4 regions of the Neobacillus sp. D3-1R genome follow, and region 1 is predicted to be linked to each of the others. Evidence: predicted binding sites of a transcription regulator. Region 1 holds the regulator's gene; each other region holds the start of a gene.

Region 1 (4,057 bases):
GAGTTAATCGTAAGGAAAGATGGCTGGCTATCGCATCGTTCTGATAACCGATCGTTAAGTCTTCTAGATGAAGAACCTCATTTCCGCTTTGCCTCTCTATTTCAAAGCTAAAGGAAGCCGATTTTTCATCTCCCTTTGGACGGTCCATCCGTTCGATCTTTTCAAGCTTTTTTCGACGAGACTGTGCTCTTTTGGTGGTAGATGCCCTTGCCAAATTCTTTTGAATGAAATCCTCTAATTTTGCAATTTCATCCTGCTGTTTTTCAAATAACTTCAAATCTCTTTCATATTGCTCAGCCTTTTGATCGAGATAGGAGCTATAGTTTCCAACAAATTTTTGAATTTGTCGGCGGGACATTTCATATACCTGTGTGACCACTTTGTCTAAGAAGTAACGGTCATGCGAGACAATCAGAATGGCTCCATCATAGGTTTGTAAGTATTGTTCCAGCCAAGACAACGTATCGATATCTAAATGGTTAGTAGGCTCGTCCAATATTAAAATATCAGGCTTTGTTAAAAGTAGCTTCCCTAAGGCAAGTCTTGTTTTTTGCCCTCCACTTAAGGTAGCTATTTTGGTGCTATAGTCGAAGGTCTGGAAGTTCAATCCATGAAGAACAGAACGAATATCTGCCTCGTATTGATAACCACCGGATTCCTTAAATTTAACCTGAAGGATATCATATTCCTTTAAAACACGTTCATATTGAAGAGAATCTTCTAAAACAGAAGGGTCGGACATTTTTTCCTCAAGAAGGCGCAGTTCTTTTTCCATTCGTTGTAATGGTATAAAGACTGTCAGCATTTCTTCCCATATGGAGAGACTGGATTCTAGTCCAGTATTTTGAGCGAGGTAACCAATGGTTACTTCTTTTGGTTTTATAATATCTCCAGAATCAAAGCTCATTTGACCAGAGATGATTTTTAAAAGAGTCGATTTACCCGCACCGTTTCGTCCAACAAGGGCTACCCGATCTCGAGTTTGAATTTCTAGCTTTATATTCGATAAAATAGTTTCAGCACCAAAATGTTTTGATAGTTGATTTACTTGTAATAAAATCATCATTATTCACCTCTTACCTACACCAAGTGTATCCTAATCTGATGGTATCGGCAATCATCAGTAATATATGTGAAGAAAATTACAATCGTCTTAACAAGTAGGATAAAAATGGTGTATATTAAATGAGAGAGGAGCTATCAAATGGCAGAATTTACGCATTTTAATGAAGAAGGCCGAGCAAAAATGGTAGATGTCAGTAATAAGCCAGAGACCGTGCGAACGGCTGTTGCTCAATCTAGTATTCGATTAAATAAAGAGATTTATGAAAGAATTACCAATCAGACCATGAAAAAGGGAGACGTCTTAGCTGTCGCACAAGTAGCAGCCGTCATGGCTTGCAAAAAGACATGGGACATTATTCCGATGTGTCATCCGATACCGCTGACAGGAATTGATTTAACTTTTTCTTGGGAAGCCGTGGAAGATGATTATATATTACATATTTATGCTACTGTTAAAACCAAAGGAAATACGGGAGTGGAGATGGAAGCGCTCACAGCTGCATCCGTTTGTGCCTTAACCGTTTATGATATGTGCAAAGCGGTGGATAAAGGGATGGTCATTGGACCAACCTTCCTTGTCGAAAAAACAGGCGGCAAAAATGGTGACTTTAAGAGGATTGAACCAGTTAAATAAACGTTATAAATAGTCAAGGTAGGGGATGGGATGGTAAATGAATAATGAAACGATGAAGATACCACAAGCGACGGCAAAGAGATTGCCGTTATATTATCGATTTTTAAAAAATTTACATTCATCTGGAAAGCAGCGTGTTTCTTCAGCTGAACTTAGTGAGGCGGTAAAAGTTGATTCCGCAACGATTCGAAGAGACTTTTCGTACTTTGGTGCCTTGGGGAAAAAGGGCTATGGATATAATGTTAATTACTTATTATCTTTTTTCTCAAAAACCTTGGACCAAGATGAATTAACCAAAGTGGCTCTCATAGGTGTTGGAAACCTGGGAACAGCTTTTTTAAACTACAATTTTTTAAAAAATAATAATACTAAAATTGAACTTGCGTTTGATGTAGATAAAGGAAAAGTGGGGACAACCATCGGAGATGTCAAGGTATATCATATGGATGAACTTGAGGAAATCATCGTAAAGTCAGACATTCAAGTAGCCATTCTTACGGTCCCAGCTCCTGTTGCCCAAAGTATTACCGATAAACTCGTTAACGCAAATGTAAAAGGAATATTAAATTTTACACCAGCACGATTAGATGTACCGAATTCTATTCGGGTACACCATATTGATTTAGCAGTCGAACTACAATCGTTAATCTATTTCTTAAAACATTACTCGACAGATGAAGAGGAATAAAAAATGAGTCCATTAGGCGGACTCATTTTTTTTTGAATGTTTTTTTGAGTTTGTAATGGATGGCGATCATTTTTATCCCTGATCCTACGTCAAATGTAGCAAGAATGACTAATAGATAAGAGAAAAAGCCCCAGCCATCCTCTTGGACATTTTGAATAGCAAAATACGTAAATAAACTACCTAGCAAAATATATAGGATGCCGGAGCCAAAAGGTGAATATCTCATAAAATCCTCCAAATCATTTTAAAAAAATGAAATAAAGCTTTGAACTTTTTCCGCTTCTTGTATCATTTTTTCGATATCTTCTTTGAAAACAGATTGAATTAACACAACAAATGTATTCATGGCTACATGGGCAAACATGGGAACCCAGATTCGTTTCGTCTTTACATATAGGAAGGCAAAGGTAAAGCCCATAGCCGAGTAAAGCAGTGTATGTTCAGGCTCTGTGTGGGCTAATGCAAAGATAACCGAGCTGATAAGGGCAGATAGGAAAAAATTAAAACGTTTGTAAAGTGAACCAAAGATGATTTTTCGAAAGACGATTTCCTCTAAAATAGGTCCTAATACGGAACTAACAATAATCACAAGAGGGAACGTTTCAATAATCTTAATAATTTGTTTCGTGTTTTCCGAACCCATTTTAATTCCAAGCATATTTTCAATATTTGCAGCAAGCGATTGTGAAATTAGGGCTAAGAAAATACCGATGAAAGCCCAAAGCAAGGACCTTTGAAATGACATCGTATGGCTTCTATCTAATTGATCGGATTTCATTTCTTTTCTTAAAATAAAAAGTACAATCAGTGTCGTGATAGAAAAACTAATGAGGAGCCAATAAGATACATAAACCATTTTCCAGTTGGCAGGGGTATTTCCTAAAAATTTTCCTGTTAGTGTGAGGAGCGGAATCCCTAAAACACTGGAAAATTGCATGCCGATGTAGACAATGATGATAATCCAATATTCTTTTTTCAACGGTTTGATCTCCTTTACTTCTACTCTACAATTACATTTTACGCATAAAAGACCGTTTGTATCAATTAGAACTACTTCATTTCATCATAATCAAGAATAAAAGAAAAGACACAGGCTTATACTTATATAGTTGTGTCTAGAATAGGCATAGAAACCTTGTCTAATTTCGTCGAGATTTTCTTTTGAAAATTTTATGCATGATACTTGCAAAACAAATGAAGATTCATTAATATATAAAATGTGTTAGCACTCATGACTAGAGAGTGCTAATAAATTAAAAATTACATAATTTATTGAGGAGGTTATTTTTAATGTTAAAGCCACTAGGAGATCGCATTGTCATTGAGCTTGTTGAGGCAGAAGAAAAAACTGCAAGCGGTATTCTTTTACCGGATTCTGCGAAAGAGAAGCCTCAGGAAGCAAAGGTTGTTGCTGTAGGTACTGGCCGAGTTCTTGAGAATGGTGAGCGTGTTGCGTTAGAGGTTTCAGTTGGAGACCGCATTATCTTCTCAAAATATGCTGGTACAGAAGTTAAGTATCAAGGTACTGAATACTTGATTATCCGTGAAAACGATATTCTTGCTATTGTAGGTTAATAAATACCACTGAGATTTCATAATAGACATTAAAAAATCAGGGAGGTTTTACTAATGGCAAAAGAAATTAAATTTAGTGAAGAAGCACGTCGCGC
Region 2 (4,057 bases), 480 kb from region 1:
ACAAACCAATTTTATATTAAAAGAGGCAAAGCAATATCGAGAACGCCAAATTCTTTATTTTATCAACAGCATTTTTTCGATTCTTGCATTAGCAGCTTGTGTTTATTTATATAAACATAAAAAGGTAGTACTGGTTGATTTTCACGAGAAATGGGCACCAGTGTTTCAGAAAGTACCACTGGATATAAGATTGCTGATTACGATCATCACCGTAATTTTTACCATGATCTTTATTGTCGATAACGGGTACTCTAATATCTATATGGATGTATGGAGTGAAATCAACCGAATCCTCTCCTTTATAATACTCACGCCGGTAGTCGGATTCTTGGTTTTTCAAGGAAAACAGTTCTATGATAGTTTGAAAAATCGAGAAACGTTAATAGCAGATTGGAAAAATAGTTTAACAGGGCGACTTTTTCAACATGTTAAAGAAGCTTTTATGAATTGGCATGTGGGTGCCCAAGTAGTAGCTATCCTCTTCATCGTGTTTATGTTTGGGGCAGCGGCGCTGCTTTCTCTAGTGGATAATAAGTTTTTCGTTCTATTTTTTATTGGAATGATAGTGGTCGGGATTCCGTTAGGATGGATGATGATCAAAGAGATAGGTTACTTTAATCGTATTCTTCTATTTGCTAGTCAATTAGAAACAGGTGATTTCGAAAAAGATTTACCTGTTAAGGGGAAATCTGTTTTAGTAAAACTAGCAGGAAATTTAAATGAAGTAAAGCAACGTTTAAAATTATCACAGAATGAGCAGGCAAAAAGTGAACGTTTAAAAGCGGAGCTAATCACAAATGTAAGCCACGATTTACGTACACCGCTTACATCAATTATTACGTATGCGGAACTTTTGAAAAATAAAGACCTGGAAGTAGAAGAACGTGAGTCGTATCTTCAAATCATTGACCGCAAATCGAAACGTTTAAAGGTCTTAATCGATGACTTATTTGAAGTTTCCAAAATGACCAGCGGAAACATTGAACTAAAGAAAGAGAAAATTGATGTTTGCCAGTTAGTTGAGCAAGCACTTGCGGAGTATAACGAAACGATAGAACAGTCCACATTAGAATTCCGTGTATCAAAGCCTGAATCACCGGTCTATGTAACGGTAGATGGCCAAAAGCTATGGCGTGTATTCGACAACTTAATAGGGAATATCTTTAAATATTCCTTAAATCATACAAGAGTGTATATAAACGTAGAGACAGTTGGAGAAAAAGTAAGCCTTACATTTAAAAATATTTCTAAATATGAGCTAGGTGGAAATACGGATGAGATGTTGGAGCGATTTAAAAGAGGAGACACTTCTCGTCATACGGAAGGGTCAGGACTTGGGCTTGCTATCGCAAAATCCATTATTGATCTACATGAGGGCAGCTTAGAAATTGATGTGGACGGGGATTTATTTAAAGTGACGGTCATATTATAAAAAGAAGGTGCCAGGCAGTTGCCCGGCACCTTTTTCATTATGCGTTATTTTCAACCGCTTTAATGTTTTTGAAAACAGTTTTACGAATGTAAGGGATCACCCAGCGGTCTAAACCGAATTGACCAGCGTTGAAACCAGCGAATAAGATGATTGCTCCAAGGAATAAATCAGTTGGGATATGAGATACAGTTCCAGCTAAGAAGAAAGAAAAGTTCATCACTAAACCAAAGAACATCGCTGCTGTTGTTAAGCATCCTAAGATTAATCCTAAACCAACTAAGAATTCGCCAAGTGGAACGATTGTGTTAAAAATATCTACGTTAGGAAGGGCAAAACCTTTTAAGAAGCTTACATACCAGCCATAAACTAGACCGCCATCTGGACCTTTTACCGGGTTTGCTACTGCATTTGCTAAATATCCAGAGGCATCAAATCCTCCAGTGAGCTTATGAAATCCTGCTGTTAACCAAGAATATCCTAAATATAAACGAATGACTGTTAATAGACCTGCGGCAATTGTGTTTTCTCTTAACCATTTTACTAACATGTGAAACATCTCCCTTTTATTAAGAAATGAATAATTAATGATTACACTGTAAATATAGCAAACTTTCTTTTGAAAAAGTTGAGTTTGTGTAATCATTCACATATTTGTAAAATCATTTTGAACAACTTTTGAACGGCGAAATTTAAGGAAGGCAAAATGTTTGTTAGGTTATTCATGGGAGCGAATTTTTTAAGGATTTTCACCTTCTGACTCAGATAACTAAGCTACTAAACAAGTTTGATCACACGCTTAAAGACGGGATAACAAAGATAGCCTAAAAAGACGCCAAGCATATTTAAAATGAGATCATCGATATCAAGACTGCCTCGGTGAGTAAGCAACTGCATCATTTCGATTAAGGAGATTGTAATAAAAGGTAAATAGACATACGCTAATAAGCTTGTATGATTTTTTCGAGCCAAAAGATAAATGCCATATGGAATAAACAACACCACATTAGCCACTAAATTATAAAAAGAGATAAATGGGTTTACTCTTCCAGATAAGAAAAAGTGAACGGTTGAGAAAGGTACAAGGTTATAATTGTTAAATGCATGATCTCCTGGCCGGAAAAATAATAAAATTAACAGCATAATGGTATATATAGAAATAAACCAGATAAAACGATGATATAACACAAAAATCCGTTCCCTGCGAATCAAGAGAATGAAAAAGGCAAGCAATCCCCATAAACAAACTAATACAGTCACTAAAGCAATGGGGTGCAGATAGTAGGTTAATTGGAAGAGATAATGTGAAAATAAGGAAAATAATAGAACGGATAGAACCGTTGCTAATAGGTATGATTTTTTCAAAAAAAGGACACCTCAATTTAAAAATGACGCTACCAATCATTATGACATGAAAAAAACATAAAAGGGGAGTAAAATTTATGGAAAATCGACTGGATAGGGCTCTTGTTTTGCGAAAAGAAGGCAAATTAAAGGAATCAAACGAAATTTTTCGAGAACTTGCAAATGAGTTTCCTGAGAACGCAATGGTTAATTATCAATGTGCATGGAGTTGTGATGTTTTAGGGGAAGAAGCAGCTGCGGTACCATACTACGAAAAGGCAATTCAGTTGGGGTTGCCTGAGGAGGAGCTTCAAGGCGCACTGTTAGGACTAGGCAGCACTTACCGAACCTTAGGGGAATATGAGAAGTCTAAAGATGTTCTTTCCAAAGGGGTGACATTATACCCTGGTAATAGAGCACTGCAGGTATTTTATTCCATGACACTATATAACTTAAAAGAACATCAACGTGCAATGGAGCTGTTATTAAAATGTCTTGTTGAAACGACCTCAGATGAAGACATCTTACACTATAAAAGAGCCATCACCTTTTATTCAGATAAATTGGATCAAACTTGGAAATAGAGTGGGGAACGCTTATTTTGGGAGATTCCCATCAACACTTCTACATTTAATATAATCGACATTGCAATTCGGATGGGTTGCGAGAAATCGGTCCCTTGCAACAATTTCATTGGTAGCATCATAGTAAGCAACGCCTTTTCCACCAGTAAAATCGAAATAATGAACAGAGTAGGATTTCATGTAAAAGTCATCTCCTTTTAAAATACAGGTTTAGTTTAACCATTTGGAGGTAAATCATCCATAAATATATAGTTTTGGGTATGAAGGACATTTTTGGATGAAGAGAGAGGAATTTTGTCCTTCATTGGGGGTATGAAGGACATTTGGGTTAAAAGAGAGAGGAGTTTTGTCCATCATCAGGGTTATGAAGGACATTTGGGCAAAAAAAGAGGAGGGGTTTGTCCTTCATCGGGGTTATGATGGACATTCTTGGTTTAAAAAAGAGGAATGTTGTCCTTCATAAACGAAGTATATAATTCTTCCACCCTCTAAAGGTATTTAAGTGCGAAGACTGAAAATATTTCATAGGAGATTCTTAACATGATCATACGTTATGCAGAAAAGACAGAATTACCTTTCATTCGGAAGCAAAGAATTATTTCATATAAAGAACATGTAGAACGTATACCAAAAGGGCATTGGAAGGCTCTTACATAGTCCATTACATCGGAAGCTGATACCCAATCAGAGGTCGAACTTC
Region 3 (4,057 bases), 2.3 Mb from region 1:
GAGCTAACCCTAACCATTCAGATCCACGGTAGGAAATGATAAAATCATCATCAGCCATTTGAAAAAGCAAGTCTAGGAGGGCTTTGTTGTCAGTAATTTTCGCATCAATATTATTCGTGTTGGTCATATTGACGTTTCCCTCCCCATGACATAATTTCTTTTTCATCTAACATTCCTTGTTCATATTGACGCCATTTCTTTTTTAAATACCCATATCCTTTTGTATTCCGGTAATCCTTGTTGTCAAGTCGATATAATGAATCCTTTTCTTCGCGATTCATTTTTCGGATATGCTCTCTCTTTACAACCCAAATATCCGCTACAGGCTCTCTTCTCATAAAATTTTCTTGAGCCATTACTAGTGCCATTTCTTCGTTAGGAGCTAATAAAGAAAATTGATATTGCATCGGAGAGATATCCGTTCTTTTACTAAATACTTCAAACTCTTGAAAGAAGCCTTCGCTTCCCATCGACCTTCCCCCTTTTTATTAACCAAGTGCAGCGCGGACCCATTCATTTGTCTCATAGGAGATTTTACGAAGACGTAAACGTTCTTTTGATTTTGGTCCGTTATTTTTAATAATCTCCTTAAATTGACTCCAATCGGGTTGCTTATAAATCCACTTTTGCTGGGTCGCATCAAAATGCATCGTATCATCAGGAAGCTTTAGCCCTAGAGAAAGCATTCTCGGAATGTATTTGCTAAAGAAATCCTGACGCAATTCTTCATTGGTTTTAGTACGAATGCCATATTTTATGGTAATGTCTTGTTTTGTTGTTCCCGTTGTCGAAGCATCTCCAGGTCCGAAAAACATTAATAACGAATCCCACCATCTATTAATAGAGTCCTGAATCATCGCTTTTTGTTCCGGTGTTCCCTCGGCTAATGCCATGATAATGGATTCTCCGTGCTGTGCATGAAAGACTTCTTCAGCGCAGATACGCTTCAATGCTCTTGCATATGGGCCGTAGGAGGCATCAAGCATATTAGTTTGCGTGATGATGGCCGCACCATCCACTAACCAACCAATTAATCCAGCATCAGCCCAGGTTGGAGCTTCCATATGAAAAACGTTATGAAACTTTAAATCTCCTGAAAATAAATCTTCCATAATGTTTTCACGGTTTTTGCCATAAGGTTTCATTAAATCTTCCGCTACCCTTAATAACAATTGACCATGACCCATTTCGTCCTGGACCTTCGCCATTATCCCTAATTTTCTTCTTAATGATGGCGCCTTCGGAACCCATTCTTTTTCAGGGAGCGCTCCCATAATTTCGCTAATCCCATGCATGGAAATTAACTTGATCAAGGTTTTGCGGTACTCATCAGGCATCCAATCATCCGCCTCAATTTTTTCTCCCTTTTGAATCCGTTCCATAAAAAGTTGGTAATTTTCTTCTTCTCTTAATTGTTGTTGGGATGAAACTCTATCACTCAAAACTTTCCACCTCCAGCATATGTCTGATAAACAGTATTAAGATTATAAAACATTTATATAACGTTTATTTATCGTAATACTATTTATGTGTTATATGTTTTAGAACAAAGATACCGTGTAAATAGTGAAAAGTCAATATATTTATCTGAAAATTAACACATTTCCTCGCATGATTTCATCGCTTTAAAGCACCGGGGGTCAGACCCCCGGTGCTTTAAAGCGATGAAATGTTGGTTTTTTACATTTATTACGGTTATTACCTTAAGTTTGATATATATCACAGTATTTTCTAATGACTTGACGTAAAATGAGAACGAAATTTTCAAATGGTTGGGGAGCCACTTGAGAAATTTCATGGGAGATAAATAGAAACTGGAGGGGAAGAAATGTATCAACAAATCGCTTGGACTGTGACATTGTTTCTGGTTTTCCTTATTGCACTAGCATTCGCTTTTGTATACGGAGAGTCAGGCAGATTAAAGGAATACGGTCCAATCCAAAAAAAAGGCTACAAAATTAGAAAGTACTATTTCATTGGAGTTCTTGCCGTAATGGCCGTGGTTTCCGGAATGACATTAACAAAGCTTCCTTATCACCACCAACATGGTGTTTCAGCAAATGAATTAAAAGTTATTGAGGTAAAAGGATTTCAATTTGGATGGGAACTTAGTAACGAGGAATTTGTGGTTGGGGAACCTATTGAATTCCGAGTAACAAGTAAAGATGTCACTCATGGTTTTGGTTTATATGATCAAAACATGAAACTAATTGCTCAAACTCAAGCCATGCCAGAGTATACGAATTCTGTCTACCATACTTTTGATAAACCAGGAAAATATAAAATTCTTTGCCTGGAATACTGCAGCGTTGGTCATCATGTTATGGTCAAAGAAATTACGGTAAAAGATAAGGGGGCAAACTAAAATGGAATACACAATTAAACCCTTAGCTAAAAGAGGAATTATGTTCCATCTTATTACGACAGCCATAGTCATATTACTTATGATGGTATTCGGGGTTTTGATGTTACTTAATCAAGGAGAAATGCTTGAACTTTCTCCAGAATTATTTTATAAAATCATGACAGCACACGGAACTGGTATGGTAGGGATTGCAGCACTTGGTGGTTTATCAATCATGTGGTATTTTCTATCCAAATACTTACCGCTTAATCCAAAGGTACTTATTCTAAATTTTATTATGTTTCTATTAGGTGTCGCTTTAATATTACTCGGGATATTTGCTTTTAACTTTTCAGATGGATGGACATTTTTATATCCGCTGCCATCAAAATCAGCTGAATTTAATGGTTCTATAGGTGCCTTATTTTTCTTATTTGGTTTACTCCTTTTAGGATCAGGATTTTTAATCATATATGGATACGTTGCCTATCATATTACTCGTATTTACGGTGGGCTTCACAAAGCTTTAGGTTGGGATTATATTTTAGGAAAAAAAACGGGCTATGGTCCACCATCCGCAATTGTGGCAAGTACAATGGTTGTTATTTGTAACTCCACCGCGATTTTAGCAGGAGCAACAGTGATTGTATTTTCCATTTTAAATATTTTAAATCCAGCAATCTCTATTGATCCGCTTTTAGCAAAACATTTAACCTATGCATTCGGTCATATTTTTGCCAATGCTACGATTTACATGGCTGTTATTGCTGTTTACGAAGGACTTTCTGCTGCAACCAATCGCCCATGGAAATCAAATAAAGCGTTCTTAATCGCATGGAATTTTTCTACTTTATTTACTTTAATGATTTATACCCATCACTTATTAATGGATTTTGCCGTACCAAAATGGATGCTCATTATTGGACAAGTTTTTTCATACGCAAATGGATTACCAGTTATGGTCGTAACCGCATATGGAGCCTTAATGATTGTCTACCGTTCCGGAATTAAATGGTCATTTTGGTCCCTATTATTCTTTTTATCCATGTTTGGCTGGTTAGCTGGTGCGATTCCTGCCATTATTGATGCGACAATTGTCATCAATCATATTATGCATAATACAAAATGGGTCCCTGGCCACTTCCATATGTATATGGGAATGGGTGTAATCACTATGATATTTGGTTTTATGTCTTACTTTAATAACCAAGAAGGAAAAGTAAAGGAAAATGGTTGGGATCTTTTCAGTATCGTATTATACTTCATTTTCTTCTTAGGATTAACTGGTTCATTTTTATATGCAGGCAGCATTAGTGTTCCACGCCGCTGGGCAGAACATTTACCACAATGGGTCGCATCTGACCAAGTTGGGGCGGTATGTGGTATCCTCATTATTTTTGCAAGTATCATCTTCACGATAAGATTTTTTATGGGAATTGTAAGCGTAGGCAAAGAAAAGCAATCCAATCTTACTAAATCAGCTTAACGCGTCAAAGCGCTGGGGGTCAGACCCCCAGCGCTTTAATGCGTAAAAGCAGGAATATTTTTTCCCGATATAGAAATATTATAGTGAATGATTTTTAAAGGAGGTCTGCTTCGTGGAACAAGCAATCGTTACATATCTCTCTGAAAACAGAGAAAAACATTTAAATGAATTAAAGGAATTTTTAGCTATTCCTAGCATTAGTTCTCTTCCAGAACATAAAGAGGATG
Region 4 (4,057 bases), 1.3 Mb from region 1:
GGATTCGTTGTTCATGATCAGGAAACATATCACCAATAAATTTCTTACCCTCTTCTGTTATTTGTGCATATGTTACTCTTCGATCCTTAGGACAGGCTACTCTTGTAAGTAATCCCTTTTCTTCTAATTTATCTACCACATAAGTGATGCTGCCGCTAGCTAATAAAATTTTACCGCCAATTTGCTGAAGTGGTTGGTCTCCTTTATGATAAAGTAACTCTAGAACAGCAAATTCGGTTGGATTTAATCCTTTAGATTGTATTAATTTATTCACTTGTTCATTTATCGCTTTGTAAGCTCTGGATAGAACAATAAAAAGCTTTAAAGACTGAGTAGAGTCATTAGTCATTTCGTTTCATTCCTTTAAATAGCAATTTTATAACTATGATTCCATTTATCTTGAATTCAAAGTTATTATAGTGAATAAAAAATGCCTTGTCAATTTTTGATACTACTGTAAGGTTCAAAATAGCATGTTCCTCTTAAAAGAAAACATAGAAAAAAGGCATTCATTAAAAGTAGCACTTTTAAGAATACCTTTGAATAAAAAATAAACACTTGTTACCCAGTTTTAATTCATTCTTCTAATTTCTCTATGCCTATTTCCTAAAAAAACATAAATTAGAATAAGACTTATCCAAACCATTAAGGCACCATTTAGTAAATTAACATTAATAGCCAGGGATGTATGTTGAACGATAAGTGGACAAATTAAGAATCCAACAAAGAATCCTATTCTTGAAAATAGCCCTTGTAAGGAAAACGCTTTTCCCCGTTCATGAACAGACGTTTTTTGTAAAATGGTATTAACCGTAACCTGAGATAGCCCTTCGAAGACCCCAGATACGAATAAAAATATCAGAATCCACTCTTGACTTGTTTCTCTAAATACGAGAATCATTGCTGCTGAAAAAAAGAACAAAAATAGACAATATCGAATGAAACTATCCTTCTTATTGATCAATATTGTTCCAACCAACATTCCTGCGGAAGCAGTTGCCCAAAACAATCCATTAGTCAAGGCTTCTAGCTTGAATGTGCTTGCTAAAAAGGGTAAGGAATAATTATTTGCTGAAACTGCAAATGTATAAAATAAGCTAGTAACAACAATTATAGCGACGGGGCCTTTCTTCATGACAGAAAACAACTTTTTTCGATCGCCAAAATGTTCTTGAATTTTTGGAACTGAATCCCACCGTAAGGATACCAAATAAATAGCTGCTATCAAAAATGTTAAGCTATCGAATAAGATGACAGGCTTGTGTCCAAAAAACTCAGTAGTCCAACCACCTATTATAAATCCACAAATACTTACAATAGATCCAACTCTAACAATTAAAGCATTTATTTTTGGTGCTTCTAAATGTCCAAACATATCAGGAATAGAAGCTGAGTAACTAATATAAAAAAGTTGATTTGTACATCCAAGAATAAACGCAGCCATACAAATTGAAATTGGATGATAATAAAAAATAGGAAGTAGGACGGATAAAACATTGATTCCGTCGGTCAAAATCATTAGTTTTCTTCTGTCCACTCTGTCTATAAAACTACCTGCTATAAAGCTGGTTATGATTCCTCCAATTTGTCTAACGAGGAAAAAAGCCATCAAATACCATTCCGCATTTTGAAATGATAATAATAGTACCGATAAAGCCATAAAGTTCATTCTTGAAGCAAATTCTGAAAAACCAACTACAAATACATATTTTTTCATTTATTTCTTAACCTCCGCTTTTGGCGGCTCAGATACAACGCCCCTGTTAGGGGCGCTGTTGGATGATTTCATTCACCATCTGCTTTCCTCCTTTAACTTTTCTTCATTTTTTAATTACGTGGGTTGTATCGTTGCCTAATTTTACTTTTCTAAAAGTAATTATCTAAATTATATTAAGATTCCAAGCAAAGAACACGATAATTTTATTGTTTTGTAAAAAAAAAGAGTATACCAAAAAAAGCCTTTGATATACCCTTTTATATATTAGATTAAATTTCTCTTATTTTTATAAGGAGTTCTTCCTTTTCTTCATCTGAGAGCATTCTCTCTGCCATAGGGAAAAGTACATTTTCTTCTTTTGCAAAATGCTGTGTAAGTGTAAAATAAGCATTTTTAATTAAGTCAGCAAATATTTTCTGGTCATCTATAGAAAAAGTTGAACTTAGACTCGTTTTTTCTAAAAATGTTCCTATATAGTTTTTGGCTTGATCATGCTCATATTCCATAACCGCGATTGGTCCACCGTTTCGGCCAATGTATTTTTCCATCATTTCAAAAAGTACCCCTTCTTCTCTTTGAGAATGTGGATCCAATTCAGTAATAAAAACCTTAACATCATTAATTAATTGCTGAAATGTTACGTCTATATGATCTTCAAGTTCTATCTTTTGCGTCAGCTCAAAAAGTCCTTCTAACTTACTTAATAATGGAGTATGCTCGCTTTTCAGCTGAGCCAATCCTTCACAAAGAGAGCCCTGGCTCATGCCCCCAAATGAACTCATACAACCTTCCATAACACATAACTCCCTTCTGCATTATTACATTTTAAGTATAAACAGATAAAAGGTTAGATGTTGTGATTCACGTCACAATAGAAGATGATTCCCTGATGACAAAATAGTCAAAAAATTTTAACAAATATAAGATAAAAATCATTAAAGGCTCGCATATAATAAGCTTAGAGGGTACTATATTTATAGGAGGTTTTAAAATGAACCAACCTGATTATCGGGATTTTTATCCAAAATCTTTAATACCGATTGGAGTAAATGATCAAGCTGCACTAGAATTAATACCGTCGTATACTAAGTCTTTTCAAGCTACACATTGGTTAGTTGCCTTACAAGCAAAAGTAAAACCTGAATCAGAAGAAACTTATCACTGGCAGGTTTACCTTTTTCCAACGGATTTGGAGGGTTCATATACTTGGAGTAACCCATTATTAATTTCTAAATTTGTTAATAGTATCGACGAAGCACTTGAAATGTCAAATGAACTTGAAACATATGGCAGAGATGATTCTATTATCTCATCTAAATATATAGAAAGAATTAGTTAGACCCTTCCGCTACGAATTCCTCTTTTAGCTTCACTCTTTTTATTCCCTTATGTGAAAAAATATACATATGCAGTTAACACCGAATTCAATAATAATCCTCCTTATAAAACGAATAGCAATTTTTTGGACAGGCTTTAAGTCAAAAAAAAAAGCTACTGACGCGGATACATCAGCAACTTTATTTGATAATAGGGGGATAAATTAAGCTAACCTAAAGACGATTCCATGCCCACCCTTTGGATATTCCCATTTGATATTTTGATAAGGACAGCCGATACGGCAGCTTCCACATTCGTGGCAGCCTTCATAACCTACTTGCATTCTGGAGCCTTCCCATTTATAAACCTCAGCTGGGCAAAATACCGTGCAAAGTTTATCGGGACATTGTGTCATACAAACATCATGATCTAAGACAGTTAAATGTGACTTGGTATCACACTTAAAACGAATCAAATACTGTTTTTCTTCTAGTGTTTTTGTAGACATTATTTCACCGCCTTCCATGCGCGATACATATCTTTAATAACATTAATAGTACCTCTTTCTTTTGTGATACTGCGCATTATTTCTTTTTGCTTATCACGTTTTGGGGTACCATCAACGGTAAAGAACTTACTCATAGCCTTATTCATCATTGGAACATATTCTTTAAAATATTGAGGATACTTTTCAAACGTATGAGCCGCATCCTTATACTTTTCAAGATCCTTTATAATAAAGCTATCATATAACTTTTCTCGATAAACATTTAAACTGGATTCACTAAAATCATTGCGGTGTTTTGCTTCAATAATTGCTTCTGCAGCCATTTTCCCAGAAGACATCGCCATGTTTGAACCCTCTCGGTGAATCGCATTAACAAGCTGAGCAGCATCCCCAACTAACACGACACCGTTTCCAGCTACTTTTGGTACGGAACGATATCCTCCTTCTGGGATTAGATGAGCTAAATATTCTGCAGATTCTCCACCTTCAAGTAAAGGTTTTACCATCGGATGGTT

Evidence for each region. Region 1 encodes Rex, which represses fermentation and respiration genes when NADH is low (regulators of the CRP and FNR family bind a similar motif). Its sites were predicted from a motif close to TTGTGAAATATTTCACAA; they were not measured.
Region 2: a site for Rex is predicted at 2,064-2,081, ahead of ACSBPO_RS02610 (DoxX family membrane protein). Genes of this name have one in related genera too.
Region 3: a site for Rex is predicted at 1,586-1,603, ahead of ACSBPO_RS12205 (cytochrome c oxidase subunit II). Genes of this name have one in related genera too.
Region 4: a site for Rex is predicted at 2,572-2,589, ahead of ACSBPO_RS06745 (hemerythrin domain-containing protein). Genes of this name have one in related genera too.

What each region holds. Positions count from the first base shown of each region.
Region 1 is NZ_CP197471.1:44,302-48,358, forward strand. Features, by position in the region: gene ACSBPO_RS00280 (ABC-F family ATP-binding cassette domain-containing protein) at 1-1,063, opposite strand, end outside; gene moaC (cyclic pyranopterin monophosphate synthase MoaC) at 1,205-1,699, shown strand; gene ACSBPO_RS00290 (redox-sensing transcriptional repressor Rex) at 1,737-2,387, shown strand; gene ACSBPO_RS00295 (YdiK family protein) at 2,410-2,613, opposite strand; gene ACSBPO_RS00300 (CPBP family intramembrane glutamic endopeptidase) at 2,632-3,366, opposite strand; gene groES (co-chaperone GroES) at 3,678-3,962, shown strand; gene groL (chaperonin GroEL) at 4,017-4,057, shown strand, end outside.
Region 2 is NZ_CP197471.1:521,913-525,969, forward strand. Features, by position in the region: gene ACSBPO_RS02605 (histidine kinase dimerization/phospho-acceptor domain-containing protein) at 1-1,432, shown strand, start outside; gene ACSBPO_RS02610 (DoxX family membrane protein) at 1,470-1,979, opposite strand; gene ACSBPO_RS02615 (VanZ family protein) at 2,207-2,794, opposite strand; gene ACSBPO_RS02620 (tetratricopeptide repeat protein) at 2,872-3,357, shown strand; gene ACSBPO_RS02625 (hypothetical protein) at 3,370-3,537, opposite strand.
Region 3 is NZ_CP197471.1:2,367,981-2,372,037, forward strand. Features, by position in the region: gene paaC (1,2-phenylacetyl-CoA epoxidase subunit PaaC) at 1-127, opposite strand, end outside; gene paaB (1,2-phenylacetyl-CoA epoxidase subunit PaaB) at 111-470, opposite strand; gene paaA (1,2-phenylacetyl-CoA epoxidase subunit PaaA) at 489-1,382, opposite strand; gene ACSBPO_RS12205 (cytochrome c oxidase subunit II) at 1,829-2,365, shown strand; gene ACSBPO_RS12210 (cbb3-type cytochrome c oxidase subunit I) at 2,367-3,830, shown strand; gene ACSBPO_RS12215 (dipeptidase) at 3,943-4,057, shown strand, end outside.
Region 4 is NZ_CP197471.1:1,327,966-1,332,022, reverse strand. Features, by position in the region: gene ACSBPO_RS06755 (MarR family winged helix-turn-helix transcriptional regulator) at 1-349, opposite strand, end outside; gene ACSBPO_RS06750 (MFS transporter) at 572-1,717, opposite strand; gene ACSBPO_RS06745 (hemerythrin domain-containing protein) at 1,987-2,511, opposite strand; gene ACSBPO_RS06740 (hypothetical protein) at 2,709-3,056, shown strand; gene ACSBPO_RS06735 (ferredoxin family protein) at 3,258-3,542, opposite strand; gene ACSBPO_RS06730 (FAD-dependent oxidoreductase) at 3,542-4,057, opposite strand, start outside.